DNA from 2 places in the Xanthomonas sp. NCPPB 3174 genome. Region 2 is predicted to be linked to the other one. Evidence: predicted binding sites of a transcription regulator. Region 2 holds the regulator's gene; the other holds the start of a gene.
What was found. Region 2 encodes FliA, which starts transcription of late flagellar genes. Its sites were predicted from a motif close to TAAAGTTTNNCNNNCNNNGGCCGATAA; they were not measured.
Positions count from the first base shown of each region.

Region 1: the regulator FliA is predicted to act here: its motif matches at 5,957-5,983, upstream of AC1PK7_RS17750 (methyl-accepting chemotaxis protein).

Region 1 is NZ_CM161517.1:4,115,676-4,130,548, forward strand. It holds gene AC1PK7_RS17730 (cytochrome P450) at 1-824, shown strand, start outside; gene AC1PK7_RS17735 (sulfotransferase domain-containing protein) at 817-1,731, shown strand; gene AC1PK7_RS17740 (sulfotransferase family protein) at 1,728-2,429, shown strand; gene AC1PK7_RS17745 (TorF family putative porin) at 2,442-3,224, opposite strand; gene AC1PK7_RS17750 (methyl-accepting chemotaxis protein) at 3,221-5,764, opposite strand; gene AC1PK7_RS17755 (DUF3228 family protein) at 6,272-6,829, opposite strand; gene AC1PK7_RS17760 (M14 family metallopeptidase) at 6,979-7,926, opposite strand; gene AC1PK7_RS17765 (alpha-amylase family protein) at 8,259-9,629, shown strand; gene metF (methylenetetrahydrofolate reductase [NAD(P)H]) at 9,807-10,643, shown strand; gene AC1PK7_RS17775 (DUF4124 domain-containing protein) at 10,809-11,426, shown strand; gene AC1PK7_RS17780 (Nudix family hydrolase) at 11,658-12,620, opposite strand; gene AC1PK7_RS17785 (VOC family protein) at 12,868-13,242, opposite strand; gene secA (preprotein translocase subunit SecA) at 13,539-14,873, opposite strand, start outside.
Region 2 is NZ_CM161517.1:2,536,154-2,551,026, reverse strand. It holds gene motD (flagellar motor protein MotD) at 1-778, opposite strand, end outside; gene AC1PK7_RS11370 (flagellar motor protein) at 786-1,526, opposite strand; gene AC1PK7_RS11365 (chemotaxis protein CheA) at 1,950-3,704, opposite strand; gene AC1PK7_RS11360 (protein phosphatase CheZ) at 3,709-4,320, opposite strand; gene cheY (chemotaxis response regulator CheY) at 4,321-4,713, opposite strand; gene AC1PK7_RS11350 (RNA polymerase sigma factor FliA) at 4,733-5,482, opposite strand; gene AC1PK7_RS11345 (MinD/ParA family ATP-binding protein) at 5,479-6,363, opposite strand; gene flhF (flagellar biosynthesis GTPase FlhF) at 6,350-7,975, opposite strand; gene flhA (flagellar biosynthesis protein FlhA) at 8,152-10,212, opposite strand; gene flhB (flagellar biosynthesis protein FlhB) at 10,230-11,360, opposite strand; gene AC1PK7_RS11325 (ligand-binding sensor domain-containing diguanylate cyclase) at 11,461-14,370, opposite strand; gene fliR (flagellar biosynthetic protein FliR) at 14,606-14,873, opposite strand, start outside.

The sequences.
Region 1 (14,873 bases), 1.6 Mb from region 2:
CCGGCAAGCGCCGTCTACGTGCCGCACGCAACGCACTGGACAGCGCACTGACGCAGATCCTGGCATCGCCGCGTCCGCCAGATGCGAACGCCTCGGTGCTGGACCTGCTGCGTCGCGAAGATCCACCGAATCAGGGCGACTGGTGCCGCGACGAAGCGGCGGCGATGCTGATGTCGGCACTGGAGCCGATGGCGGCAGGCCTGACCTGGACGCTGTTGCTGCTGGCGCAGCATCCATCGATCGCGCAAGCGGTGGCGGAGGAAGCCGATGCGTTGCCCGACATCGGAAACGCCTCCGCCACGGCAGGCGACGACACTCTTGCCGAACACCTGCCACTGACCCGCGCCTGTGTGAAGGAAGCCATGCGCCTGTATCCGCCGGCATGGATGACCGCGCGCATCGCGCAACGCGACACCACGCTGGACGGCTTCGCGGTGCCGCGCGGCACCCAGCTGATCGTCAGCCAGTGGGTGGTGCAGCGCGATCCGCGCCACTTCGCCGCGCCGGAGCGCTTCCTGCCGACGCGCTGGCTGGATGCCGCACACACGCCAGCACGCTACACCTACTTTCCGTTCGGCGGCGGCCCGCGCAGCTGCATCGGCACCCAACTCGCGCTGGTGCAGATGACCGTGGTCGTGGCCGGCCTGTTGCGCGAGCGCACGCTGCACCTGGCAGCGGATGCGCAGCCGCGGCCGTTCCCGGCGCTGGTGCTGCGCCCACTCGACGTCCGCATCGCGCTGCGGCCACGCACCCCTCCCCTTGTCCGTCGGTCGCATGACACGACGCCGCCCCAGCCTCCTGCCCCGGACGCCCCGCATGGCTGACCTCGCCGCCTTCGCCAAGACCCGGGAATATCCCAACCGCTTCTTCGATTCCGCCGCCTGGAACGAACTGGAGTTTCGCGATGGCGACATCGTCATCGCCAGCTACGCCAAGGCCGGCACCACCTGGCTGCAGCAGATCGTGGCGCAACTGCTGTTCGAAGGCGCAGCGGACGTCGACGTGTCGGCGATCTCGCCGTGGTTGGACGGCGTGTACCCGGACCGCGCCAGCAAGCTCGCGCTGCTGCAGGCGCAGACCCACCGGCGCTTCATCAAGACCCACCTCCCGGCCGATGCGCTGGTGATCAGCGACCGCGCCAAGTACCTCTACATCGGCCGCGATGGCCGCGACATCGCGCTCAGCCTGTACGACCACCAGTGTGCGGTCAGCCAGGATGCGCAGGCGCGGCTGGATGCCGGCGCGGCCGAACCGGGCAAGCTGCGCGTGGTGCCGCCGCCGAGCCTGCCGGTGGACGCCTACGTGGCGCATTGGCTGGCCCACGACGGCGCGCCGTTCTGGCCGTTCTGGGAAGGCGTGCGCAGTTGGTGGCAGCAGCGCGCGCAGCCGAACGTGCTGCTGGTGCACTACGCCGATCTGCTGGTGGATCTGCCCGCGCAGGTGCGGCGCATCGCCGCGTTTCTCGAGATCCCGATACGCGACGCCACCTGGGACAAGATCCTGGCGCACTGCCAGTTCGACTACATGCGCCAGCACGCCGCGCGCTACGTGCCGCAGGGCGCCGGGCTGTGGCGCGAAGGCGGCAAGGCCTTCTTCAACCAGGGGCGCAGTGGCCGCTGGCGCGCGCTGTTGCCGGCGGCCGTGGCGGCCGACTACGAGGCGCGTGCGCAGGCGGAGCTGGGCCGCGAGGCGGCGCAGTGGCTGGCGCAGGGCGCTGGGGCGACGCCATGAGCCTGCGCATCATCGGCGCCGGCCTCGGCCGCACCGGCACCCTGTCGCTGAAGCTGGCGCTGGAGCATCTGGGCTTGGGCCGTTGCTACCACGCCATGGAACTGGCCGCGCACCTGCGCCAGGCCTTGCCGCTATGGGATGCGGCGCTGGACGGACAGGCGGACTGGGACACACTGTTCGCCGGCTATACCGCCACCGTCGATTATCCCGGCTGCTGCTTCTGGCGCGAGCTGGTCGCGCGCTACCCACAGGCCAAGGTGATCCTGACCGTGCGCGATGCCGATGCCTGGTTCGATTCGGTACGCAACACCATCTTCGCTAGCGACGGCCGCGTGCCGGCGCTGTTCGGTCCCGACGGCCAGCGCCTGAGCCAGTTCCTGCGCCGCGATTTCGCCACGCGCATCGACGATCGCGGCTTCATGACCGACTATTTTCACCGCTGGAATCAGGAGGTGATCGCCAGCGTGCCGGCGCATCGCCTGCTGGTACTCGACACCGACGCACAGACGGGCTGGGAACCGCTGTGCGCCTTCCTCGACGTGCCTGTGCCGGCGCAGCCGTATCCGCGCGTACATGCGCGCAGCAGCGGCGCCCAGGCGCGCCCGCTGCCCAGCGACCCGGCACAACGCGAACAACGCCTGCGCGACTACCTGGACCGGCTCGCCGTGGAGGCGTTCGCGCCGCCCGCCGATGGCTGAGCGCGCGCCCGGCTACAGCGAAAAACTGCGCTTGATGGTGAACGACCAGGCGCCGTCGATCGGGTTGGAGACATGCACCCGGCCTTCGCCGTCCGCCACGCCGGTGGTGTAGCGACGATAGACCCCGGCGCTGTTCCAGGCCCGTGCGTAGCTCAGGCCGAATTCGGTGCCGCGCCAGGTGCGGCTCACACCGAGACGCGCATCGGTCCAGCCGTAGTCGGCGAAGTTGCGCACGTGCTGGTGGCCCGCATGCACGCTGGCCTGCCAGTCCGAGGCCAGCGGCAGCGTGGCGTCCAATGCCAGATAGCCGGAGCCGCGCGAGTGCCGGCCCTGGCCGACACCCAGCGTGGCGCTGTTGTAGCCGAAGTAGTCGCGCGTCCAGGTGCTGGCGTAGGACAGCTCCAGCGTGCGCCAATGCCCGGCGACGATGGCCTCGCCGTAGTCGTAGCGCGTGCCGCTGGCGCTCATGCGTGCGCCGGGATAGGCATAGTGGTAGACGCCGGCACGCCAACCCCAGTCGCCGCGGCTGGCCGCGTAGCCGGCGTACACGTCCCACTCCACGTGCCCGCCTTCGATGAAGTACGAGCTCACCCCCGACGCCCAGGTGCCGGCATACCAGCCGCTGTCCGCGGCCACGTCCAGCCCGCCCTGCAACACCGGCCGGCCCCAGCTCTGCTCGAATCCGCGCGAGACGTAGTTGGAGGTCGCGGCCAGGTTGGCGCTGGCGGTGCCGGCCCAGGCCGGTGCGGCGACGCCCAGCGCCAGCAGCAGCGCGGCGCTGCGTATGGCCCTCACGACACCACCTCCAGCCGCGTCCGGACCGGTGCGGCCAGGCGAGCCGATGCAGGCGCGGCGAGCTTGAACAGGGCCACCGCGCGCTGCAGTTCCCCGGCCTGCTCCTCCATCGCCCGCGCCGCCGCCGTGGCTTCCTCGACCAGCGCGGCGTTCTGCTGGGTCACCTCGTCCATCTGCACGATGGTCTTGCCCACCTGTTCGATGCCGGCGCTCTGTTCCTGCGAGGCGGCGGCGATCTCGCTCATGATGTCGGTGACCTGGCGCACGCTGGCCACCACCTCGCGCATGGTGTCGCCGGCGCCGTTCACCAGCGCCGTGCCATCGTCGATCTTGCCGACCGAGGCGTCGATCAGGCCCTTGATCTCGTGCGCCGCGGTCGCCGAGCGCTGCGCCAGCGCGCGCACCTCGCTCGCCACCACCGCGAAACCGCGACCCTGCTCGCCGGCACGGGCGGCTTCGACCGCGGCATTGAGCGCCAGGATGTTGGTCTGGAAGGCGATGCCGTCGATGACGCCGATGATCTCGGCCATCTTCTTCGACGCGGCGGCGATGCCGGACATGGTCTCCACCACCTGCTCGACCACCGCGCCACCGCGCGAGGCCACGCTCGCGGTGTCCTGCGCCAGCCGATTGGCCTGGTGCGCGTGCTCGGCGTTTTGCTTCACCGTGGAGGTCAACTCCTCCATCGACGCGGCGGTCTCTTCCAGGTTGGCCGCCTGCTGCTCGGTGCGGCGCGACAGGTCGTCGTTGCCGGCAGCGATCTCGCTGGCGGCGGTGTTGATCGCGGTGGTGGCGTGCTGGATGCGGCCGACGATGCCGGTCAACTGCTCCACGGTGGCATTGGCGTCGTCGCGCATCTGCGCGAACACGCCATGGAACTCGCCATGCATCCGCGCGGTGAGGTCGCCCTGGGCCACGGCACGCAGCAGCGCCGACAAGGCCGAAAGGTTGCCTTCGGTCAGTTCCATCAGCCGGTTCAGCCCGACCACCATGCCGCGGAAGTCGTACTGGAAGCGCTCGGCATCGCCGCGCCGGGAGAAATCGCCGGAGGCCGCGGCCTGCGCCAGTTCGGTGATGGCCTGGTTGATCGCCTGCAGGCTGCGCTTGGTGGTGCGCATCGCCTCGGTGATCGCCGCCTTCTCGCCCGGCAGCGCTTCCATGTCCACCTGCATGTTGCCGATCGCGTATTGCGACATCACCTCGACCAGGCGTCGCTGCACGTCCACGTGCGCGGCGACCAGCGCGTTGGTGCCATGGACCATGCGCCCGTACTCGCCGGGGAAGCGCGCCGCGTCCATCCGGTAGCTCATCTCGCCGGCGTCGTGGCGCTGCGCCATCTCCGCCTGCGCCTGCATCACCGCCTGCAGCTGCGCCTGCATGCTGCCCATCGCCTCCAGCAACTGGCCCAGTTCGTCGTCGCGACGGTGCCGGACCTGGCTGTCCAGGCGTCCGGCGGCGACCGCGGAGGACACCCGCACCGCCTCGGCCAGCGGGTCGAGCACCTGCCGGCGCAGCAGCAGGTACAGCGCGCCGCTCAGCAACAGCGCCGAGAGCAGGCCGACCGCGGCGATGGTCCACAGCAGCGCACGCGCCTTGGCCATCACCAGCGCATACGGCACCGAGATGCCCAGCGCGAACGCCTGCGGCGCATCGCCGATCTTCAGCGGCACGAACACGTTCAACGCATCCTCGCCGTCGGCGCGGCGATGGTCGAACACCACCTGCCCCTTGGCCACGCGCGCCAGCATGTCCTTGGACCAGGCGTCGTTGCGGGTCTTGCCGACCTGCTGTGGATCGCGGCTGGCCATCACCATGCCCAACGGCGACAACAGGCTGGCGTGCCCCTCGCCCATCGGCCGCAGCGCGGCGATGCGCTGTTGCAGGGTATCGAGGGTGAAGTCGACGGTGACCACGCCCAGGAAGCGGCCGTTCTCCAGGATCGGCGTGGCCAGCGTGGTCATCAGCGTGTCCTTGCCGGCCACCGGGTAGTAGTACGGCTCGATCACCACCGGCTTGTGGGTGTTGCGCGCCAGCAGGTACCAGTCGCCGTCGCCCGGCTTCTCGTAATCGCGCAGCGCCTCGCGCACCAGCTGGCCGTTCTGCCGCGACCACCAGGTCATGTAGCGGCCGGTGGCGTCGTGGCCCTCGGCACCGACGAAGCCCTTGTCGTTGCCGTCGAACGCGTCCGGCTCCCACATGGTGCTGATGCCCAGCCACTGCGGATGCGCATCGAGCTGGCTGCGCAGCACCGCGGTGGCGGTGGCACGCGACAGGCCGCCGGCGCCATGCTGCACGCGGAAGCTGTTGGCCAGCGCCTCGCTGGCGTCGAAGGCCACGCCGATCTCGCGCGACACGCGCTGCGCTTCCAGTTGCGCCAGGTTCTCGATGCTGGTGCGCGAGGTCGACAGCAACGCATCGCTGCTGCGCCAGTAGATGATCATCGCGGTCAGGCCGAAACAGGCCAGCGCGAGCAGGCCGGTACCCAGCATCAGGCGTTTGGCGACGCTGCCGCGACGGCGATGCGGCGACGGAGTGGACATGACAACTTCCTTGGCGGGGGGAGGGAATGCGGTCGCGGGGAACGCGCCGCGCGGCACAGCCCACCGCGGCGCACGGCGCGAGCGCGCGTGTCCGTTGCCGATGACCTGCTGCCCGGGACGCCTTCCCCAACCGGCCACGACGCGCCGCCGGAGATCGCTTCCCGGCGCTGCTGCGTGCGGCCCACCTTCTCGCTATCGTCCCGTCGTGCGCAAACTTGATGGTCGTCCCGCGCGAGCCGGATGAACGCACATGGCTTCGCCGTGAAAGTGGTCAACAGCGCGCTGTTTACTCTTGCGCGCGTGCGCCAGTGAACAGGCATGCACACTGATGCAGCACGGCGTTGCCGGCTTCGGCAACGTACAGACGCAGCAACAGAGACGTAAGCGCGCATGGAGCAGCCATAGGCGCTCGCGCCGGCGTTGTGACCGGCGATGCATGCATCATCGTCGCGGGCTCATCGATGCTTGCGCGCGCCCAGCTCGCTGGGCGCAAACGGCGCGTAGCGCTTACGGCCGCCAGTTGGCGTTGTGCTCCCAGAACGCCACGCTGCGCCGGTAGGCGTCGCGATCCAGCGGCACGCCGGAGCCGCCCTCCTCCACGCCCAACGCATTACGCAGCATGGTGATCGGCGCCATCGGGATTTCCTGCGGCTCGGCGGTGTACAGGCAACCGACCACGCCCCAGTCGGCCTCGATCGGCGCGCCCTCGTGGGCGAGCTGGTCGCGGCTGTAGAGGATCGGCAGCAGGTAGGCGGCCACCGGCGGCTCGACGCCTTCGAACCAGCGCACCAGCACCGGGAGTTCCTCGCGGCTGCGCGCCTCGTAGCCGGAACGCAGCAGGCGCCGGTTGGCGTCGGTGATCGGCACGGTCAGGCAGCGCGTCGAGGTCCAGTTGCGGTGCACGTGCAGCTTGCAGAACGGCGCGTAGCCGTCGAGCACCTGCAGCGGCGCGTTGGCGTTGAGATGCTGCTCGAACTGCTCCGGCGTGCAGTCCTGGATCGCATTGCGACGTCCGTCGCGCGGGAACAGGCGGGTGCGGGCGAATGGCGTGAGGACGATGGACATGGCATGCATGGCGAACGAGGACGGACAAGCGTAGCGCGCGGCAGGGTCGGTGCCCACCGCGGCCGGCGCATCCGCGTGGTCGCACGCCTATGTAGGAGCGGCTTCAGCCGCGATGCCTTACCGGTAACCCATCGCGGCTGCAGCCGCTCCTACGGATACTGCACACCATGCCTGCGATACGGATGCGCCAACGCGTAGTCGATCGCCGCGCGCACCGCCGCCACCTGCGCGGCGTTGCACTGCTCCGGCGTGGCGCTGGCGCTGTCCGGATACACCTCGGTAGTCGTGGTGTAGGGCGCGTCGGTAATGCCCGCACACAGCCCCAGCCGCTTCACCGGATAGTTGATGACCCCCGGCGCCGCCAGCGGCGTGCCGATCAGTTCGCCCGCGGCGTCGGCCGGCGCGATATGGGTGACCTGTGCCACCGAGGCCAGGACTGCCTGCTGGAAGGCCGGCTGCGGATTCTCGCTGTCGCCGACCAGGTAGAAGCCATCGGGAATGCCGCCCGGCGCGTAGTCGACGCCATCGCGCGCGGCCAGCGCCGGACGGAATTCGGACTCGTCGCTGTCGGTGGTCTCGTGCAGATCGATGTGCATGCGAACGTGCTCGCGCAACGGCGCGACCAGGCGCAGCAACGCCGCCGATTCCTGTGCCGGACTGTCGGCGCGGAACGAACGGTTGGGATCCAGCGCATCGGCGTTCCAGCGATGGATGCGCTCGTACGCCCAGGGGCTCACGCACGGCGCCACCAGCACGTTGGCGCGGCCGGCGTAGTCCCCGGCATGCTGCTGCGCGAACTGCAGCGCGCCGTGCACGCCGCTGGTCTCGTAGCCATGCACGCCGCCGGTGACCAGCATGCACGGCAGCGCCGCGTTCCAATCGCGGCTGCGCAGCGCCAGCAGCGGATAGCGCTCCTGCGCATACGCCAGTTCGCCGTATTCGACCAGCTCCCACGGCCCACGCAAGCGCTCGATGGCCGCCACCACCTCGTCCTGATAGCTGCGCCGGCGCGGTTGCGCGGCCAGCCACGCCGCCTTCTCGGCGGCGCCCCAGGGCACGCCGGGGGTTCCGATCGGATAGAAGGCTGCGCTGGTCATGATGCGGCTCCGCGTCGACAGGTGAGGGCGGCGACTGTAGCAAAGCGCAGGGGCCGCGATGCGCTATGTGCCACGAACACCGCGCTAGCGGTACCTCGTTGCGGAAGCGGATGCCGATCCCGCTTTCGCGCGCTGTCGCCATGAATACGTATGTAGCGCGCGCATGTTGCGCCGCGATGCGCGCTTAGCATCCTCCCGCCGCACGCCAGCCCCGCGGCGAGGTCATGCCCCTGTCCTGCAGGCCCCCGCCTGCGCCTGCGCAACGAGGAGATCGAACGATGCGCGTCCCATCCGCTGCAAATCGTCTGCTGCGCCTGCACCGCTGGCGCAGCCTGCTGGTCGGCCTGCTGCTGCTCCTGGCCACCGCCAGCGCCCAGGCCGACGTCATTCTGCATGCCTTCAACTGGCCCTACGCGACCGTGGAAGCGCGTGCCGCGCAGATCGCCGCCGCCGGCTACCGCAAGGTACTGGTGGCGCCGGCCTACCGCTCGCAGGGCGACGCCTGGTGGGCGCGCTACCAGCCGCAGGACATGCGCCTGATCGACAACCCGCTCGGCGACACCGACGCCTTCGCCAGCATGGTGCAGGCGCTGAAGGCCGTGGGCGTGGAGACCTATGCCGACGTGGTGCTCAACCACATGGCCAACGAAGCGGCCACGCGCTCGGACCTGAACTACCCGGGCAGCGCGGTGCTGGGCCAGTACGCCGCCAATCCGCAGCGCTATGCCGCGCTGCGGCTGTTCGGCGACCTCTCGCAGAATTTCCTCAGCGCCAGCGATTTCGGCCCGGCGCAGTGCATCACCAACTACAACGACCCTTACCAGGTGCGCACCTACCGCATCTGCGGCGGCGGCAACGATCCCGGCCTGCCGGATCTGGTCGGCAACGACTGGGTGGTGCAGCAGCAGCGCAACTACCTGCTTGCGCTGAAGACGCTGGGCGTGACCGGTTTCCGCATCGACGCCGCCAAGCACATGACCTTCGACCATCTGAACAAGGTGCTCGATGCGCAGGTGCGCTCCGGGGTGATGGTGTTCGGCGAAGTGATCACCGGCGGCGGCAGCGGCAATTCCGACTACGACCAGTTCCTGGCGCCGTACCTGCAGGCCACCCCGCACGCGGCCTACGACTTCCCGCTGTTCAACTCGGTGCGCAACGCCTTCGCCTACGGCGGCAGCATGGATCTGCTGGTCGATCCGGGCGCCTACGGCCAGGCGCTGCCGGGCGCGCGCGCAGTGACCTTCGCCATCACCCACGACATCCCCAACAACGCCGGCTTCCGCTACGCGATCATGGACCCGGTGGACGAAACCCTAGCCTACGCCTACCTGCTCGGCCGCGACGGCGGCGTGCCGATGGTGTACTCGGACAACAACGAGAGCGGCGACAACCGCTGGGTCAACGCCTACCAGCGCGACGATCTCAAACGCATGGTCGGTTTCCACAACGCCGCGCAGGGCCGCGACATGCAGGTACTGGCGCACGGCGACTGCTACCTGCTGTTCCGCCGCGGCGACCTGGGCATCGTCGGCATCAACAAGTGCGGCACCACCGTCACCGCCGCGGTGCCGATGAACGGCAGCGTGCTGCGCTGGAACGTCGACTACACCGATGCGCTGGGCTCGGGCAGCGTGGTGCGCATTTCCAGCGGCAGCTACACCTTCAGTCTGCCGCCGCGGCAAGCGCGGATGTGGAAGCGCTGAGCGTCCGCATCCAGCCGGCGCGCCCAGGTGGGCGCGTCGGCGTCGTAACGACCTGGCCCGCGTGGTCCCGCGGCTCCGGCGCGGCGCCGGCCGTCCCTTTCCGGCGGCCTGGCCATCTCTTGCACATCCATCCGGATGAAGAGATATACTGACCGCACCGCCCGCTGCGTTGCGCCCATGACCGCCATCAGCTTCGAGTTCTATCCGCCCAAGACCGACGAACAGCGCGCGCAGCTCGACCGCACCGCCGCGCGGCTGAAGGCCTACGCGCCGGAGTACGTGTCCTGCACCTTCGGCGCTGGCGGCTCGACCCTCAGCTACACCTCCGAGACCGTGCGCCACCTCAAGCAGCATCACCGCTTCGAGGCCGCGCCGCACCTGTCCTGCGTGGGTGGCAGCCGTGAGGAGATCCGCGAACTGCTCAAGCTGTACCGCGCCATCGGCTGCCGGCGCCTGGTCGCGCTGCGCGGCGACCTGCCCTCCGGCATGGGCCACCCCGGCGACCTGCGCTATGCCGCCGACCTGATCGCCTTCATCCGCGCCGAGCACGGCGACGCCTTCCACCTGGAAGTGGGCGCCTATCCGGAGACGCACCCGCAGGCCCACGACGCGCTCAGCGACCTGCGCCACTTCAAGGCCAAGGTCGATGCCGGCGCCGATGCGGCCATCACCCAGTACTTCTACAACGCCGACGCCTACTTCCACTTCGTCGACGCGGTGCGCAAGCTCGGCGTGCAGATTCCGATCGTGCCGGGCATCATGCCGATCTCCAACTTCAGCCAGCTGCGACGCTTCTCCGAGCAGTGCGGCGCGGAAATCCCGCGCTGGATCGGCAAGCGCATGCAGGCCTACGGCGACGATGCCGAAGCCATCCGCGAGTTCGGCGCCGACGTGGTCGCCGCGCTGTGCCAGCGCCTGATCGACGGCGGCGCGCCGGCGCTGCATTTCTATACGCTCAACCTGGCCAAACCGACCACCAGCGTCCTGGCACGGCTGCCCTCAGCCGTCGGCTGAGTGTCGCGGCTGCTGTGCGGCCGCTCGGGATTGGGGATTGGGGATTAGGGATTCGCCAAAGCGGGGCCGCGCGCCGCTGTTGCCAATCCCCAATCCCGAATCACCAATCCCGGCGTGACCACGCATTCGCTCCGCGGTCACGCCGGCTGCGGCTACCCTGCGGCGATGCGCCTGCTCCCGCCGATGCTGCTGCTCCTATGCCTGTGGGGCCTCGCCACGCCCGCCGCCGCGCAACGGGTAAACCGTTGCACCGGGCCCGACGGCACCACCGTGTTCAGCGATCGCCGCTGCGAAGACGTCGGCGCGATCGACCGCTTGCCGCCACCGGTGGCGCCCGGCAACGTCGGCAGCGATGCCCGCGGCCTGACGCCGCCGCAGTGCGTGCGCCGGCTGAGTGTGCTGGTCCAGCAGATCCGCAGCGCCGTGGACGCCCGCGACGTCAATCGGCTATCGGCGCTGTACTGGTGGAATGGCGTTTCCGACGACGGCGCGCAACGCATCTTCGACCGGCTGGAGGCGATCGTGCGCCGCCCCCTGGTCGCGATCGTGCCGGTGTTGCCGGACACCAGCGCGATCACCGATCCCGCAGCCAGCACGTCGTCGACAGCCGCATCCGCGACAACGGCCACGTCGGCCGCGGCGGATGCCGACGGTGGCGAGGCGCCATCGCGCCCGCATCCGACCGGCCTGCGCCTGCAGCAGACTCTCGCCGGCAGCATCACCCCCGCCTCCACCGTACTGGACCTGCGCCGGCAGTACGACTGCTTCTGGATCAGTTTTTGAGGGCCGGGATTGGGGAATGGGGATTGGGGAATCGTAGGAGCGGCTTCAGCCGCGACCTGTCGAGATCCGATGTCGCGGCTGAAGCCGCTCCTACGGGTGCGGCGCCCGCCTCGTCGGAGGATCACAGTGGGAGGGGCTTCAGTCCCGACGCATTGCGCCATCGGAAAGCACGCCACGTCGCGCGTCGCGGCTGCATGACGGCCTTACGGGAAGCGGCTGCTGTCGCCCCGCTCACGCCACATCGGCCGCCAGCGGCCACAGCCCGCGGATCGCGGCGATGCCCTGGCCGCCGTGGCGGCGCGCTTCGTCCACCTGGCTCGGCAGCAGACCGCCGATCGGGTAGATCGGCAGGGCGACCTGCTCGCGCAGGTGTTCGAACGCCTCCCAGCCCAGCGGGGCGGCGCCAGGATGACTGGCGGTGGCCGCCAGCGGCCCGACCACCGCGAAATCGCAACCGAGGTGCTGCGCCATCTGCAACTCTTCGAGCGTGTGGCAGGACGCCGCCACGGGCTGTCCGGCCGGCAGCGGACGCGCCTGCCACTGCGGCAGCTGCTCCGCGCCCAGGTGCACGCCCACGCCCAGATCCTGCGCCAGCGCCACGTCGCGGTTGACCAGCACCTGCGCGCCACGCGTCGTGCATAGCGCTGCCGCGGCCCGCGCCAGCGGCGCCCACTGCTCGGCCGGCAGGCCACGCGCGCGCAACTGCACGCGGCGCACGCCAGCGTCCAGCGCGCGCTGCAGCGCCGCCAACCAGGGACCCGGCTCAGCCGGCTCCGGCGTCACCAGGTAGCAGGCGGGCTGGCGCAGCATCGCCACCACCGGCTGGTCGGCTGGCGGCATTGCGTAGCGGCCCAGCTTGTCGGCGCTCACCCAGGTCAGCGCCTGGCCCTCGCGGCCGCGCGGCGTGCCCTTCCACGCCGCCACCTGGCGCACTTCCAGGCGCAGGCGCTTGTCCGGATAGCGCTGCGGCACTTCCATCAGCCACTCGCCGACCACCGCATCGATGCCCAGTTCCTCCTGCAGCTCGCGCACCAGCGCCTGCTCCGAGGTCTCGCCGGGCTCGCGCTTGCCGCCAGGGAACTCCCACAAGCCGGCCAGGTCGCGGCCCTCGGTACGGCGGGTCAGCAGGATACGACCGCGCGCATCGGTGATGACGCCGGCGACGACATGAATGGATCTGAGCGGTTCGGACATGGCGCAAGCTTGCCGTTTCCGGCAGCGCCAGCGCAATCAACCGGGTTCACATCGGCGACGATCGGCCATGCAAGCGGCGCCAATGCAATCCGGAAACCGCGCGCTGCGCGTCGGCGTGCGCTGCTGGCCGGGCTGCCACGCCAAGGCAAGATCATGCGCAGGCTGGCCCGCCACGCTGCGGGCATCTACCGCTGCCCCTGCGCGGCCGCCTGCATCGCGTCGGCGCCGCCCATCCAGCGCGCACCGGTCAGGCCGCCAGACCGTGGCCGATCCGCCACAGCACGCCGCCGGGATCGTGCAAGGTGAAATCGCGCATGCCCCAGGGCCGGTCCTCGGGCTCGCCCATGCTCGCGCCGTAGCGGCCAGCCAGGTCGGCCGCATGCAGCCGCCGCCACCACGCATCGGCATCCTCCACCCACAGGTGCAGCACGAGGTTGTGCGCCAGGCCCGCGTGGTAGAAATCCTGCAGCAGGAACGCGCAACGGTCGCCATGGCGGAAGCAGATCAGGCCGTCGCCGAGCGGCTCGGGCGCGAAGCCCATGTCCGCATAGAACTGCGCCGACAGCGCGAGATCCTGCGCCGGCACGAAGACCTTGAGTTCCAGACTGGGCGAAAGCTCCACGGCAGGCCTGCAGAGGCAATGGCGACATCGGCCACCCTACGCGCCGCACGCACGATACGCCACGTCGGCAAGCGCATCGCCCCAAGCCCTTCCCAAAAACAGAATGCCCCGCGCAAGGCGGGGCGATTCGCAAACGCGCGATCGGTCCGACACCTGCATCCGTCGCCCGCTCCTTCACCGCAGGGCGTGCACCGGCCGGCGTGGGGCTGTGATGGCCGGCGCACCGGCACCCACAGCGTGCGGCGCCGCATGCGGGGCCGCCGCGCGATTGCGCAGCGGTCCGCGCAACGGCAGGCTCAGCTCAGCTGGCCGTGGCAGTGCTTGTACTTCTTGCCGCTGCCGCAGGGGCACGGATCGTTGCGGCCGACCTTCGGCGCTTCGCGGGTCACCTGCGCCACGGTCGGCGCTCCCGCTTCGCCGCGTTGCACCTGCTCGGCTTCCTCGTCGGCGCTGTAGCCGCCGGCGTCCTGGTGCTGGAACTGCGCCTGGCGCAGCTGCGCCTCCATCTGCTGGCGCTCCTGCGCCTCCAGTGCCGCCACTTCTTCCTCGCTGCGGATGCGCACCCGCGCCAGCAGGGTCACCACTTCGCGCTTGGCGTGCTCCAGCATCTCCGAGAACAGCTCGAAGGCTTCCTTCTTGTATTCCTGCTTGGGCTGCTTCTGCGCGTAGCCGCGCAGGTGGATGCCCTGGCGCAGGTAGTCCATGCGCGCCAGGTGCTCCTTCCAGCTCTGGTCGAGCACGGTCAGCATCACGTGCTTCTCCAGCGCGCGCATGGTCTCGCTGCCGATCGCCGATTCCTTCTCGCGGAAATGGCGGTCCACTTCCTCGCGCACCTTCTCGACGATGCCGTCCGCGTCCAGTTCCTCGTGGCGCTTGACCAGGTCGCCGATCGACAGCGACAGGCCCAGCTCGCTGGCCAGCGTGGCTTCCAGGCCCGGCAGGTCCCACTGGTCGTCCACCGAGTTCGGCGGCACGAAGCGCGAGACGATGTCGTAGATCACGTCGTCGCGGATGCCGTCGACGTTCTCCTTCACCGACTCGGCGTCGAGCAGTTCGTCGCGCTGGGCGTAGATCACCTTGCGCTGGTCGTTGTTGACGTCATCGAAGTCCAGCAGGTTCTTGCGGATGTCGAAGTTGTGCGCCTCGACCTTGCGCTGCGCCTTCTCGATCTGCCGGCTGACCAGCTTGTCCTCGATGACGTCGTCTTCCTTCATGCCCATCATGCGCATCGCCTTCTGCACCCAGTCCGAGGCGAAGATGCGCATCAGGTTGTCTTCCAGCGACAGGTAGAAGCGCGAGGAACCCGGGTCGCCCTGACGGCCGGAACGGCCGCGCAACTGGTTGTCGATACGCCGCGATTCGTGGCGCTCGGTGCCGATGATGTGCAGGCCGCCGGCGGCCTTGACCGCGTCGTGGCGCTCCTGCCAGGCGGCCTTCAGGCGCGCGCGCGTGGCCTCGTCCGGCTCCTCGCCCAGCGCATGCAGTTCGGCTTCCAGCGAGCCGCCGAGCACGATGTCGGTACCGCGGCCGGCCATGTTGGTGGCGATGGTCACCGCACCCGGCTGGCCGGCGTTGGCGACGATCTGCGCTTCGCGCTCGTGCTGCTTGGCGTTGAGCACTTCGTGCTTCAC
Region 2 (14,873 bases):
CGCGGCGGTTGGCGTTGCGGCCGGCCGGGGTGTCGTTGCTGGCGCGCGGGCGGAACTGGCCGTAGCCGATCATCGACAGCCGCGAGGGTTGCAGGCCCTGGTCGGCGAACAGGTGGACCACGCTGGCCGCGCGCGCCGCCGACAGTTCCCAGTTCGACGGGAACTGCAGGGTGGCGATCGGGGTGTTGTCGGTATAGCCCTCCACGCGCACCCCGTTGGGCACGCCGGACAGCACCTGCGCCAGTTCTGCCAGGGTGGCGCGTGCGCTCTGGTCGAGCGCGGCCGAGCCGGAGCCGAACAGGATGTCGCTGTTGATCTCCACTTCGATCCACAGCCCGGCGCGGCGCACGGTGATCAGCTTCTTCTGGATCAGCGGCGCCAGCGCGGCGCCGAGGCGGTCGGCGATGCTGTCGAGCTGGCGTTGCGCGCGGCGCAGCTGCTGCGCGTCGCGCAGGTCGTCGCCGCGCTGCGCGGTGCCGGAGGGCAGGCGATTGGGATCGGGCAGGGTCAGCGCCGGGCTGGACTTGATCGGGGTCGGCCGCTCGCCGCCCTGGCCCTGCAGCGCGTGGTCGCCGACCTGCACCGGGCGCAGGGTCGTCGGGGTGCCGCCGAACGCCGCGCTCATCGCATCGGCCATGACCCGGTACTTGGCTTCGTTGATCGTGGACAGCGCGTACATCACCACGAAGAAGGCGAGCAGCAACGTCATCAGGTCGGCATAGGGGATGGCCCATGCCTCGTGGTTGGCGTGCTCGTCGTGGGAGTGCTTGCGGGCCATTGGCAACTCAATGCAAGAATCCGGCCAGTTTCGATTCGATGTTGCGCGGGTTCTCGCCCTGGGCGATGGCGATCAACCCTTCGATGATCATTTCGCGCTCGCCGCAGCTGTGCTTGATCACGCTCTTGAGCTTGGCGGCCATCGGCAGGAACAGCAGGTTGGCCGAGGCGATGCCGTAGATGGTGGCGGTGAACGCGGCGGCGATGCCGTGGCCGAGCTTGCTCGGGTCGGCCAGGTTCTTCATCACCGCGATCAGCCCCAGCACCGCGCCGATGATGCCCAGGGTCGGCGCGTAGATGCCCATGCCCTCGAACACCTTGGCCGCGGCCAGGTCGCAATGTTCCTGGCCTTCCAGGTCGATCTCCAGCATGTGCCGGATGGCTTCCGGCTCCACGCCGTCCACCAGCATCTGCAGGCCCTTGCGCACGAACGGATCCTGCTGCTGCGGCACCTGGTTCTCCAGCCCGAGCAGGCCCTGGCGGCGGGCGATGTTGCTCCATTCCACGATCTGCTTGAGCAGCGCCTGGCGGTCGCTCGGCGGCGGCCACAGGATCCACTTGGCGATCTGGAACGCACGGCGGAACACCGACGGCGGGGTGTGCACCAGGATCGCGGCGACGGTGCCGACGATCACGATCACGAACGCAGCGGGCGACCACAGCGCCGAAATGCCGGCGCCCTTGAGGATGCTGCCGCCGATGAGCGACAGAATCGCCAACAGCAGGCCGATGAGACTGAGCTTGTCCATGCAGGAGGTATCGGCCAGGGGGCGGGGGACTTGATGGGGCGGGATTCGGGAATCGGGATTTGGGATTGGCAAGAGCGCGAGTGCGTAGGGTTGTCGGTACGTCGTAGGAGCGGCTTCAGCCGCGACGCGCTGACTTGGCGCGTTGCCTATGCACGATCGTTCGGATCGTGTCGGCAGGGAGCCGAGCGCCGGGCGTTATCGCCAAACACCGATTCCGGCTTCACCGCGTCGCGGCTGAAGCCGCTCCTACAGAGGAAAAGGAGGTGCATCGGGAGCCGCTGTTTCGATTCCCGAATCCCGAATCCCGAATCCCAGCCTCACCGCGTCGCGGCTGAAGCCGCTCCTACGGCGGAATCAGGGAAAACGAGGCGCCAGGGAAGCCACCGGTGCGAATCCCCACTCCCGAATCCCCAATCCCGGCCCTCAAGCCTTCAAGCCATCCACATCCAGGATCAGCGCCAGGCGGCCGTCGCCGATGAGGGTGGCGCCGGCGTAGCCGGGCAGGCCGCGCAGGGAGCGCGGCAGCGGCTTGATCACCACTTCCTCGCGGCCGCGGACCTGGTCCACGACCAGGCCCATGCGCGATTCGCCGGCCTGCAGCACCACCACGGTGAGCAGCGGCAGTTGCGGGGCGTCGATGTTGAGCCACTGGCGCAGGTCCACCAGCGGCAGGGTGTGCGATTGCCGGTCGAGCACGGCGCGGCCGTCGAACCAGCCCAGCGAGCGGCGCGGGGCGTGCAGCACTTCCACCACGCGCGCCAGCGGCAGCGCATAGACGGTGTCGCCGGCCTGCACCAGCAGGGTCGGCAGGATCGCCAGGGTCAGCGGCACGCGGATCAGGAAGCGGCTGCCGCGGCCCAGTTCCGACTGGATCTGGATCTGCCCGCTGAGCTCGCGGATGCGCGACTGCACCACGTCCATGCCGACGCCGCGGCCGGAGATGTCGGTGACCTCGGACTTGGTCGAGAAGCCGGGCAGGAACACCAGGTGCAGGCATTCCTCGGTGGTCAGGCGGGCGGCGGCCTCGGGATCGATCAGGCCCTTCTCGCGGGCCTTGGCGCGCAGTCGTTCCGGGTCGATGCCGGCGCCGTCGTCCTGCACCTCGATGCTGACGTAGTCGCCTTCCTGCTGCGCCGACAGGCGCACGTGGCCGCCGCGCGGCTTGCCGGTGGCTTCGCGCAGCGCCGGCGCCTCGATGCCGTGGTCGATCGCGTTGCGCACCAGGTGCACCAGCGGATCGGCCAGCGCCTCGACCAGGTTGCGGTCCAGTTCGGTGTCGGCGCCGATCAGCTCCAGTTCCACTTCCTTGTTGAGCGAGCGGGCAACGTCGCGCGCCACCTTGGGGAAGCGCGAGAACACCTTGCCGACCGGCTGCATGCGCGTGCGCATCACCGCCGACTGCAGGCGCGCGGTGGCGATGTCCAGGCTGCTGACCGCGCGGTCCAGTTCCTCGTCGCGCAGGCGCACGCGCAGGGTCTTGAGGCGGTTGCGCGAGAGCACCAGTTCGCCGATCAGGTTGACGATCGCGTCCAGGCGCTTGGTGTCCACGCGCACGGTGTGCTCGGGCTCGGCGGCCTTGGCCGGGGCGGCTGCGGCCTTGGGCGCGGCGCTGGGCGCACGCGGCGCCGGCTGCAGCGCCTGCGGCGTGGCCGCCGGCGGCGCATCGCCGTGCAACTGGTCCAGCAGCGCCTCGAATTCGTCGTCGCTGATCAGGTCGGCATCGCCCGCGGCGGCCGCGGGCGCCTTGGCGGCGGGTGCCGGCGCGGCGCTCTTGGCCGGCGCCGGCGCCGGCGCGGCGTCGCCGTGCGCGTCGAACTGCGCGATCAGCTCCGCCGGCGCGCGCGGCGGCTCCTGGCCGCTGCCGAAGGCGTCCAGCATCGACTGCAGGTAGTCCAGCGACTGCTGCGCGGCGTCGAAGTGCCGCGCCTGCAGGGTGGCCTGGCCGGCGCGGGCCATGCCCAGGGTTTCCTCCGCGGCGTGGCACAGCTCGACCATGGCGTTGATCGCCAGGAAGCCGGCGCCGCCCTTGAGCGTGTGGAAACCGCGGAACACGGCGTTGAGCTGGCCGCTGTCCTCGGGCGCCTGCTCCAGCGACACCAACTGCTCGCCGAGCCGGTCCAGGATTTCCTGGGCCTCGATGATGAAGTCGGCAGCGATGTCGTCGGGTACGGCGCTCATGGCATTACAGTCCCAATCCGGACAGCAGGTCGTCGGCGTCGTGCTGCGACACGCCGTGGCGGTCCAGGCCGGGCAGGGCCGGGCCGGCCAGGCTGCCGTCGGCCTTCTTGTTTTCTTCCTTCGGCGGCAGACCCAGCGCGCCGAAGCCTTCGTGCACGCGGCGTACGATGCCGGCGACGCGGCGGATGATCTGCCCGGTCAGGTCCTGGAAGCTCTGCGCCAGGGCCATTTCGGTGAGGTTGTGGCGGATCTTGTCGAGGATCTCGCTCTGGTCGCCGCTGAGGCCGCCGGCGGCGAGCTGGTCGGCCAGCGCACGGCATTCCTCGGCCAGGTCCAGGGTGCGGTGGCTGGCCTGTTCGGTCATCTCCACCACGTGGTCCAGGCGCGAGCAGGCGTCGTCCAGCTCGCCGGCTTCGCTGGGCACCACCGGCAGTTCGCCGAGCGCCTGCCCCAGATCGCGCGCGAGCCGGCTAAGGCCCTGCATCATCGGCCGCGTGCGCCAGGCGGCGAGGGTGTCGATCTCCCTGCGCCAGCCGGCCTCGTCGCCATTTTCCAGCGCGTCCAGCGCGCCTTGCAGGCGTTCGATCAGGGCGGTACGTTCGGCGGTGGCTTCCATTTAGGCGGTCGCTCCCAGGCGTTCGAAGATCTTGCCCAGCTTCTCCTGCAGCGTCTGCGCGGTGAACGGCTTGATGATGTAGCCGTTCACGCCGCACTGCGCGGCCTCGATGATCTGCTCGCGCTTGGCCTCGGCGGTGACCATCAGCACCGGCAGGTGCTTGAGCTTGTCGTCGGCGCGGATGTTGCGCAGCAGATCGATGCCGGTCATGCCCGGCATGTTCCAGTCGGTGACCACGAACTCGAACGGCGCCGAGCGCAGCGCGGCCAGGGCGCTGTTGCCGTCTTCGGCCTCGGCGGTATTGGTGAAGCCCAGATCGCCGAGCAGATTCTTGACGATGCGCCGCATCGTCGAGAAATCGTCCACGATCAAAATCCGCATGTTCTTGTTCACCACTGACTCCTAAGGGTTCCTATTCTTCGTCTTCCAGACCGGCATCGGCGACCTCGAACGCCTTCAGGCGTCCGCGCAACCGTACCGTGGCCTGGCCATGGATCTGACACACGCGCGACTCGCTGACCCCGAGCACCGCGCCGATTTCCTTGAGGTTCAATTCCTGCTCGTAGTACAGCGACAGCACCAACTGCTCGCGTTCGGGCAACTGCGCGATGGCCTTGCCCAGCTCGCGGCCGAATTCGCTGCGCTCGAGCATCTGCTGCGGATTGGGTCCGCCCTTGGCGATGGTATCCAGTTCGCCATGGTCCTCGATGCGCGACTCCAGGCTCAGCACCTGGCCGCGGGCGGCATCTTCCATCAAACGCAGGTATTCGGGAAGCGGCATGTCCATCGCCGCGGCCACTTCGTTGGCGGCGGCGGCGCGGCCGGTGCTCTGTTCGATCTTGCGGATCGCCGAGGCGGCGTCGCGGGCGCGGCGGTGCACCGAGCGCGGCACCCAGTCGCCACGGCGGATCTCGTCGATCATCGCGCCGCGGATGCGGATCGAGGCATAGGTCTCGAACGAGGCGCCCTGTTCGGCGTCGTAGCTGCGCGAGGCCTCGATCAGGCCGATCATGCCGGCCTGGATCAGATCGTCGATCTCGACGCTGGCCGGCAGCCGCGCCGCCAGGTGGTGGGCGATGCGCCGGACCAGGTCCGAGTGCTGGGTGATGTAGTCGTTGGCGCTGTTGCGTTGGACGGCGCGGTAGTGGGCGGCGGCGTTCATGCGGCCACCCCGCGCTGGATGATGCGTTCGACGAAGAACTCGACGTTGCCGCGCGGGGCGGTCGGCGCCTGCCAGCGCGCGGTGCGCCGGGCGATCTCGCTGATCGCCTGCGCCGACGGGCTGGACGGGTAGGCCTTGACCACCGGCTGCTGGCGCTGCACCGACAGGCGTAGCCAGTCGTCCTGCGGCACGCAGCCCAGGTAGTTCAGCGACACGTCGCCGAGGAACTTCTCGCAGACCCGGCTGAGCTTGTCGTACAGCAGGCGGCCTTCGTTGAGGTCGCGGACCATGTTGGCGACGATCTGCACCCGGTCCACGCCGCGCTCGCGCGAGAGGACCTTGATCAGGGCGTAGGCGTCGGTGATCGAGGCCGGCTCGTCGCAGACCACCACCACCGCGTCCTGCGCGGCCTGGCAGAAGGTCAGCACGCTGTCGGTGATGCCGGCGGCGGTGTCGACGATCATCACGTCCAGCTCGCGCTGCAACTCGGAGAACACGTTGACCAGGCCCACGTGCTGGGCCGGCGGCAACTCGGCCATGTAGCGGCGGCCGGAGGCGGCGGGCACCACCATCAGCCCGTTGGGCATGTCGATCAGCACCTCTTCCAGGGTGCAGCGCCCGGCGACCAGGTCGGCCACGGTGAACTTGGGGGTCAGCCCCAGCAGCACGTCGACGTTGGCCAGGCCCAGGTCGGCGTCCAGCAGCAGGGTGCGCTTGCCCATGTCGGCCAGCGCCATGGACAGGTTGACCGAGATGTTGGTCTTGCCCACGCCGCCCTTGCCGCCGGTCACGGCGATGGTGCGCACCGGACCCAGCGGTTCGCTGCGCGTCGCCGACAGGGGGAAGGCATTGGTCAGATTGACGTAGTCACGCGACGGCATGGGTCTGCTCCGGAGTACAGGGCTTATCGGCAGCGCGCCGCAAATCTTCAAGGCGCAATACCAGGCTGGCGGCGTTGGCGCGGTGCAGGTCGTCCGGCACACGCTGTCCATCGGTCACCCAGGTGATGGGGAGGCGGTGGTCCACGACCACCGACAAGGCACTGCCGAACCGCCCGGTTTCGTCCAACTTGGTCATGATGACCCCCTGTGGGTCGGCGCCGGCGAACCGGCGCACCACCTCGTCCAGGTCGGAGAAATGGGCGTTGGCGGGGAGTACCAGCAAGGATCGGACCACCCGCGAGGCGCGCAGCCAGTGCAGCTGGGCAGCCAGGGCGCGGTCGCGCTGGCCCATGCCGGCGGTGTCGATCAGCACCAGCTTGTAGTCGGCCAGGCGCTCCAGCAGCTGCTGCAGCGCGGCGTCGCTATCGGCCTCGTGCACGGCGATGCCGAGCTGGCGGCCGTAGCTGTGCAGTTGTTCGCGGCCGCCGACGCGGATGGTGTCGGTGGTGACCAGGGCCACGTCGCGGGCGGCATGGCGCTCCAGGAAGCGCGAGGCCAGCTTGGCGATGGTGGTGGTCTTGCCGGCGCCGGTGGGGCCGATCAGGGCGATCACGCCGCCTTCCTCGAGCGGGTCCAGCGGGGCGATCGGCAGGCGCTTGGACAGCAGGCCCAGCATCAGCCCGCGGCCGCGGTGCAGCTCCAGGTCGGCGGGGATCTGCATGACCACGTCGCGGGTGATGCCGCTGTCGAAGCCGTAGTCGTCCATCAGCTCCAGCGCCTGGGCGCGGACCGGCGAGCCGCGCAGGCGCTCGTCGGTGAGGCGGTTCATCTCGCGCTCGATCATCTGCCGCATCAGCGCCAGTTCGTCGCGCAGCTGCGTCAATTGTTCGTCGTTCTGCGGGGCGGGGAAGGTCGGCACCGCCGCCAGCGTGGCGGCCGCCGGGATTCCGGCAGCGGCCGGCGCGTCGGCCTTGGCCACGCCCGGCGCGGCAGGGGCTGTGCTCGGGCTCGCCAGCGGGGTCAGCGCCACCGCGGCGACGTCGTCGCGCCAGGCCGGCATGGCCTCGGCGGCCGGCGCCGGGGTCGCGGCGGCGAACGGGCTGGGCAGGGGCACGCTGATCGGGGCGTTGCGGAACACGTCCTCGGGGATGCTGAACTCGGCGCGGCCGGTGACCGGCGCTGCGGCCTTGGCCGGGGCGGCCTGGCGTGCGGCGGCAGCCGGGGCGGCCGCGGCGGGCATCGCCGAAGCGGCCAGCGCCGCCGGCTGGGTCAGTGGCCGTGCGGCGGGAGCGGCCGGCGCGGCACTGCCGCGGCGTTCGCTGATCGCGGCCATCATCGCCATCGCCGGGCTGGCGGCGGCGCTGTCGCTCCGTGCGGCGCGCGGGGCGGGAGCGGCCGGTGCCTGCGCGGCAGCGGCGCGCGGCGCCTCGTCCGGGCGCACCGCATCCAGCGCCCGCTGCACCAGGGCCTCGTCGTAGTTGCTGGCGGCGACGATCTCGATGCCCTCGTCGGTACGCCGATTGGACAGGATCACCGCATCCGGCCCGTGCTCGTCGCGCACCATCCGGAAGGCGGTGCGCATGTCGGGGGCGACAAAGCGTTTGATCTTCATGGGTGAGTGCCGGGATTCGGGAGTGGGGAGTGGGGATTGGTCGCGGAGGCCGCCATGGCATGGCTGCTATCCGGTCGCCTTGCTCTGGTTGTGTTCGTTCGTGTCATTGCTGTCTCTCTGCGCGCGTCGGGCCCGCTGTTGCGACTCCCGAATCCCAAATCACCAATCCCGCCACATCAACTGATCGTCCCCACCAGCTTCAGCCGCTTGTCCTCCGGCACTTCGCTGTAGGACAGGACCGACAGCGCGGGGACGCTGTGGCGGACCAGGCGGGCGAGGGCGGCGCGGACCTGCGCCGGGACCAGCACCACGGCCGGTTCGTTGCGCGCCTCCTGCTTGCTCACGCAGTCCGCCAGACTTTGGTGCAAGCGTTCGGCCAGTCCGGGTTCCAGCGCCGCGCCGTTGCCCTGGGTAGAGTCCTGCAAGACACGTTCCAATTGCGGGGCCAGGGTGAACACCGGCAGTTCCGGGGCCATGCCGGCGATCTCCTGGACGATGAAGCGGCCCAGGGCGTTGCGCACGGCGGCGGTGAGCGCGCCGGGTTCCTGACTCTGCGGGGCGTGCTCGACCAGGGCCTCGACGATCTTGCGCAGCTGCCGCACCGGGATCTTCTCGATGAGCAGGTTCTGCAGCACCCGCACCACCACCGACAGCGGCAGCGCCTTGGGGGTGAGGTCCTCGACCAGCTTGGGCGCGCTCTTGGCCAGGGTCGCCAGCAACTGCTGCACTTCCTCATGGCCGAGCAGTTCCGGGGCGTGCTCGCGGATCAGGTGCGAGAGGTGGGTGGCGATCACCGTGGCCGGGTCGACCACGGTGTAGCCCATGGTCTCGGCCTGGGCGCGCAGGTGCGGCTGGATCCAGATCGCGTCCAGGCCGAACGCCGGGTCCTTGCCGGCAATGCCGTCGATCTTGCCCAGCGCGCCGCCCGGGTCCAGCGCCAGTTCGCGGTCCGGGTGGATGTCGGCGGTGGCCACCGGCACGCCGTGCACCAGCAGGCGGTAGGCGTTGGCCGGCAGTTCCAGGTTGTCGCGGATGTGCACCGGCGGCACCAGGAAGCCGATGTCCTGGGTCAGCTTGCGGCGCACGCCCTTGATCCGCGCCATCAGCTCGCCGCCCTGGGCCTTGTCCACCAGCGGGATCAGCCGGTAGCCCACTTCCAGGCCCAGCGGGTCGATCGGGCGCAGTTCGTCCCAGCCCAGTTCGGCGTTGGCCTGCGCCGCGGCTGCGGCCTGCGGCGCCGCCTCGGCGGCGGCCGGGGTCGGCTGCAGGCTGCGCTTCCACATCTTCCAGGCCAGCACGCCCAGGATCAGCGCCAGCGTCAAGAAAGCGACGTTGGGCATGCCCGGGATCAGGCCGACCAGGCCCAGGATCGCCGCGGCCACCGCCAGCGCCTTATGTTGGCCGAACACCTGGCCCATCATCGAGGCGCCCATGTCCTGCGAACGCGAGGCGCGGGTGACCAGCATCGCCACCGCCGAGGACACCAGCAGTGCAGGCAGCTGCGCGACCAGGCCATCGCCGATCGACAGCAGGGTGTAGGTGGAGGCGGCCTGCGCCACCGGCATGCCGTGCTGCAGCACGCCGACCGCCATGCCGCCGATCAAGTTGATGAACAGGATCAGGATGCCGGCGATGGCGTCGCCGCGGATGAACTTGCTGGCGCCGTCCATCGAGCCGTAGAAGTCCGCTTCCTCGCGCACTTCCTCGCGGCGGGCCTTGGCTTCCTCGCGGGTCAGCAGGCCGGCGTTGAGGTCGGCGTCGATCGCCATCTGCTTGCCGGGCATGGCGTCGAGGATGAAGCGCGCGGTCACTTCCGACACGCGCCCGGCGCCCTTGGTGATGACCACGAAGTTGATGATGGTCAGGATCGCGAACACCACGATACCGACCGCATAGTTGCCGCCGATCACGAATTCGCCGAAGGCCTCGATCACCTTGCCGGCCGCGCCGTGGCCGCCCTGGCCGTTGATCAGGATCACGCGGGTGGAGGCCACGTTCAGCGCCAGGCGCAGCATCGTGGTCATCAGCAGCACGATCGGGAAGATGCTGAACTCCAGCGGCCGCTTCACGTACACCACCGCCAGCAGCACCATCAGCGAGATGGCGATGTTGAAGGTGAACAGGGCGTCCAGCACCGGGGCGGCCAGCGGCACCACCACCATCGCCAGCATCAGCAACACGATCACCGGGGCGCCGAGCCCGTGCTTGATCATGTCCATCACTTTGCGCGTGTTCATCTGCGCGGCAGGCTGGCTCATGGCTGGCTCCCCGGGGCGAATTCATCCACTTCCAACGGCGGCAACGGCGGCATCGGCCCGCTGCGCCAGGCGCGCAACTGGTAGACGTACGAGAGGACCTGCGCCACCGCGGAATACAGTCTCACGGGAATTTCCTTGCCGAGTTGGCCTTCCCTATACAAGGCGCGTGCCAAAGGCGGGGCCGAGATCACCGCCACGCGGTGCTGCTCGCCGACCTCGCGGATGCGGAAGGCGATCTCGTCCACGCCCTTGGCGACCACGGTGGGGGCGCGCATGCGCCCGCTCTCGTACTTCAGCGCCACCGCGTAGTGGGTGGGGTTGACCACCACCACGTCGGCCTTGGGCACGGCTTCCATCATCCGCCGCTGCGACATCTGCATCTGCATCTGGCGGATGCGGCCCTTGACCTCGGGGCTGCCGTCGCTTTCCTTCATTTCCCGGCGCACTTCCTCCCGGGTCATCTTCAATTTGCGGATGTAATTCCACTTCTGATAGGGCGCGTCGATCGCCGCCAGCAGCGCCAGCGCGCCGGCGGTGTACAGCAGCAGCCGCAGGGTGAAGCCCAGGCCGTGGCCGATGGCCTGTTCCAGCGGCTGCAGCAGCAGGCCGCGCAGGAAGTCGGTGCTGCCCCACAGGCACAGCATCGCGGCGCCGCCGACGAAGCCCATGCGCAGGATCGACTTGAGCAGCTCGACGATGGTCTCGGCGCCGTACATGCGGCTGAGCCCGTTCATCGGGTTGAGCCGATCGAACTTGGGGATCAGCGCCTGGCCGGAGAAGCGCAGGGTGCCCATCAGCACCGGCGCGGCGAAGCTGGCCGCCAGGCAGATGCCGACCAGCGGCAGCACCACCCAGAGCAGGTTCAGCAGCAGGTCGCCGAAATGGCCGAACATCGCCTCCGGATGCTCGCGCATCGACAGGTCCGGACGCAGCGCCTGTTTCAGCCAGGCCACCGCCCCGGCGGTCATGGAGGTGGACAGGCCCATCAGGGCGAAGACGCCGGCGCTGAACACCGCGGCCGTCGCCAGCTCACGCGAATGCGGGATGTTGCCTTGCTCGCGGGCTTCGCGCAGGCGTTTGTCTGTTGGCTGTTCTGTGCGCTCTGCGCCTTCTTCGCTCTCGGACATCGGGGGTGCGCTCGGCCAGGATCGACCCTGCGCACTGCAAGGACCGTGCCGGTCCCGGAAGCGAGGCCGGGCGCCGCCGCGGCGCGTCGCTCGGTGTCAACTAGGCCGGCTGCAGCTCCACCCGGTCGCGGCCCAGGTGCTTGGCCTGGTAGAGGGCGGCGTCGGCGCGCGCCAGCAACTGCTGCAGCGGCTCGCCAGGCAGGTACCAGGCCACGCCGATTGAGGCGGTGATCGCCAACTGCCGCTCGCCGATGCGCAGCGGCTGCCCGGCGATGATGGTGCGCAGGGCCTGCAGCCGGTCGCCGCAGCTCGTCGGCAATCCGGGCAGCACCGCCAGCAGTTCCTCGCCGCCGTAGCGGCCGACCAGGTCGGCGTCGCGCAGGTTGGCGCCCAGGCGCCGCGCCACCTCGATCAGCACCGCGTCGCCGACCAGATGGCCATGCTCGTCGTTGATCCGCTTGAAGTGGTCGAGGTCGATCATCGCCACGGCCAGCGGCGTCTGTTCGGCGTCGCTGCGGCGCATCTGCGCGGCCAGCGCCTCGAGGATGCCGGCGCGGTTGAGCAGGCCGGTGAGGGCGTCGTGCGAGGCCTTCACCGCCAGCGCGGCGCGGGCGATCTCCAGTTCGCGCTTGTCGTGCTCCAGTTCCTCGGTGCGCCGTGCCACCAGGTCGGCCAGTTCGCGCTGGCGCTGGTGCAGGCGGCGTTCGCGCCACAGCAGCAGCGCCACCACCAGGCCGCCGCCCAGCAGCAGGTACAGCACCAGCATCGGCTGGCTGCGCCACCACACCGGCGCCACCGAGAACGCCACCCGCAGCGGCGCCGAGGCACTGCGCCGGTACGCGTCCAGCAACTGCACTTCCAGCACGTAGTCGCCCGGTGCCAGCGGCGGTTGCTCGAATTCGAAGTTGGGCGTGTGCAGCCAGCGGGTATGCGCGCCCTCGAAGCGATAACGGAAGCTGATGCGGTTGCGTTCGTCGTACAGGTCCGGCGAGCCGACCGCGATATGCAGGGGCTCCTCGCTCCAGCGCAGGCGCGTGCCGGCGCCGACGGGCACGCCGCCGCGGCTGAATTCCTTGAGCACCAGCCGCGGCGCCCGTGCCGGGAACAGCCGTGCCGGATCCAGCAGGTGGGTGACGCCACGGCTGCTGCCCAGCCACACCGACCCGTCGTGGTCCTCCAGGAAGGCCGACTCGGACATGTCGTTCCAGAGCAGGCCCTGCGCCTGGGTCAGCCGCGACCAGGCGCGTCCGTCATAGACGTCCACGCCCTGGTTGTGGCTGATCCAGATCCAGCCGTTGCGGGTGCGGCGCAGGTTGTAGATATACAGGCCGCTCAACTCCGCGTCGGCCGGCGCCAGGTGCAGGGTGTCGCCGTCGAGCCGCCCTTGCCAGGCACCGGGGCCGTACAGGCTGGCCCAGGCCTGGCCGTCGTCCAGGACCAGCAGCTTGCTGAGGGCCGGCTGCGCCGGCGCGCTGTCGGCGACCAGCCGGATCGGGGTCCAGGTGTCGCCGCGCAGGCGGAACAGCCCGGCGGCGCCGGTCACCAGCATGCTGCCGTCGTGGCGCTGCTGGATATCCGAGTACTCGCCGCCAGGCAGCGTCGACAGCCGTTGCGGGACAGCGTCTGCAGTCGCCTGCGTCAGCAGGTAGACGCCGTCGTCGGTGAGGATCCAGACGCGGTCGGTCGCGTCCACGAACAGTTGCTTGGCGATCACCATCCGCTGGCGGCCGCCGCTGTGCAACGGCGGATACGCACGCAGCAGCCGGCCCTGCACGTCGTAGTGACGCAGCACGCCGATCGAACCGATGCTCCACAGCGTGCCGTCCGCGGCGCGGCGCAGGCCGATCATCTGCGCGCCGTTGTCGCTGGCCCAGCGCTGGAAGCGGCCGTCCTCGCGCAGCCGGTCGACACCGCCCTCGTTGCCGATCAGCAGTTCGCCGTGCTGGGTACGCTGGATGCTCCAGGTCGGCGCCCGGCTGATGCCCTGCGACACATCCCAGTTCTCGATCCAGCCATAGCCGTTCCAGCGCAGCACGCCTTCGCCGTCCATGCTCAGCCACAGGTCGCCGGCCTGGTCGAAGCGCATGGCGACGAGGTTGCCCTCGGGCAGGCCGTTGCGACGGTCGAAGGTGCGCCAGTGCCTATCTTCCCAGCGCGCCAGGCCGTGGTTGGTGCGCACCAGCACGCGGCCTTGCGGGTCGAGCAGGATCGGCGTGCGCCATGTCACCAGGGTCGGCCCCTGCAGACCAGGGGGTGTCTGCTCCTGGAAGCGCGTCGCGCCGGCCGGCAGCCGCATCACCTTGTTGCTGCCGACGACCCACAGGCTGCCGGCGCGGTCCCGCACCGCGTTGCGCCAGAAGTCGGGCGGCAGGCCGTGGGCCTGGTCGTAGCGGGTGGCGTGGCCGTCGGCATCGACCCGGCACAGGGCCTTGGCGCAGCCCAGCCACAGCGTGTCGTCGACGACGAACTGGTCGTGGATGTCGGCCAGCTCCGGTTGCCGCGCCAGCGTCGCCGCATCGAACAGGGGCCGCAGCTCCCATCCGCTGGCATCGGCCTTGCGCACCGCGCGTAGGAGGCGGCGGTCGTCCAGCACTACCGTGCCCCAGGCCGGGGCGGCCAGGCGCGGGCGATTCAACTTTCGATGCGACGGCGTGCTGTCGTGTTCCAGTGGGATCCACCGCGCCGGCGCGCCGTCGTCCACATAGATCGCATCGAAGGTGGCCACCCACAGCCGCCGCTCGGCATCTTCGGCGGCATCGGAGATGTAATGGCCACCCCGGCCCTGCAGCGTCACTTGCTGGAACTGGTCGCCGTCGAAGGTGTACAGCCCGCTTTCGCTGCAGACCAGCAGGCTGCCGTCGCGCCGCTGCAGCAGGCAGGTGCCGGCCAGGCCGAGCAGGCCCTGGTCCTGTGCGTAGTGCCGCAACGGGATGACTTGGGCCTGCGTGGACCCCATGCAGGTCAGGGCGGACAGCAGCAGCCAGAGCGGCCACCACAGGGATCGACCCATGACCGTGCGCATACGACGCTCAGCCGCCGCCGCGCCGCCGTGGGACACGGCGAGGGCAGGCACGAGCGGACGCTGGCGAGCGATAGGGCATGGCGTGCGGCGAGCGATGGGCGAAGGGACGGACCGCGGCGATCGGCGGTATCCGGGACGGTCGGCGGTGCCGCCGCCCATCCTGGCGCGCCAACGATAGCCTTCTGCCGGTATCGGCCGCGTTGTGCTGCAGCTTGAGTCCCGGCTATGCGGTCAGCGCGCGCGCGGCGTTGAAGGCGGCATCGAACAGGCGCTGCACCGGCGGCCCCATCTCGCCGACCAGCACCGCCAGCAGCGCCAGGCCCAGTACCACCGCCACCGGCAGGCCGAGCTGGATCGGGTTCAGCGACGGCGCCGCCTTGGCCAGCGCGCCGAAGGCCAGGTTCACCGCCATCATCGCCACCATCACCGGCAGCGCCAGGGTCACCGCTCCGCGCATGATGCTCATGAAGAAGTTCGGCGCGACCGAGGCC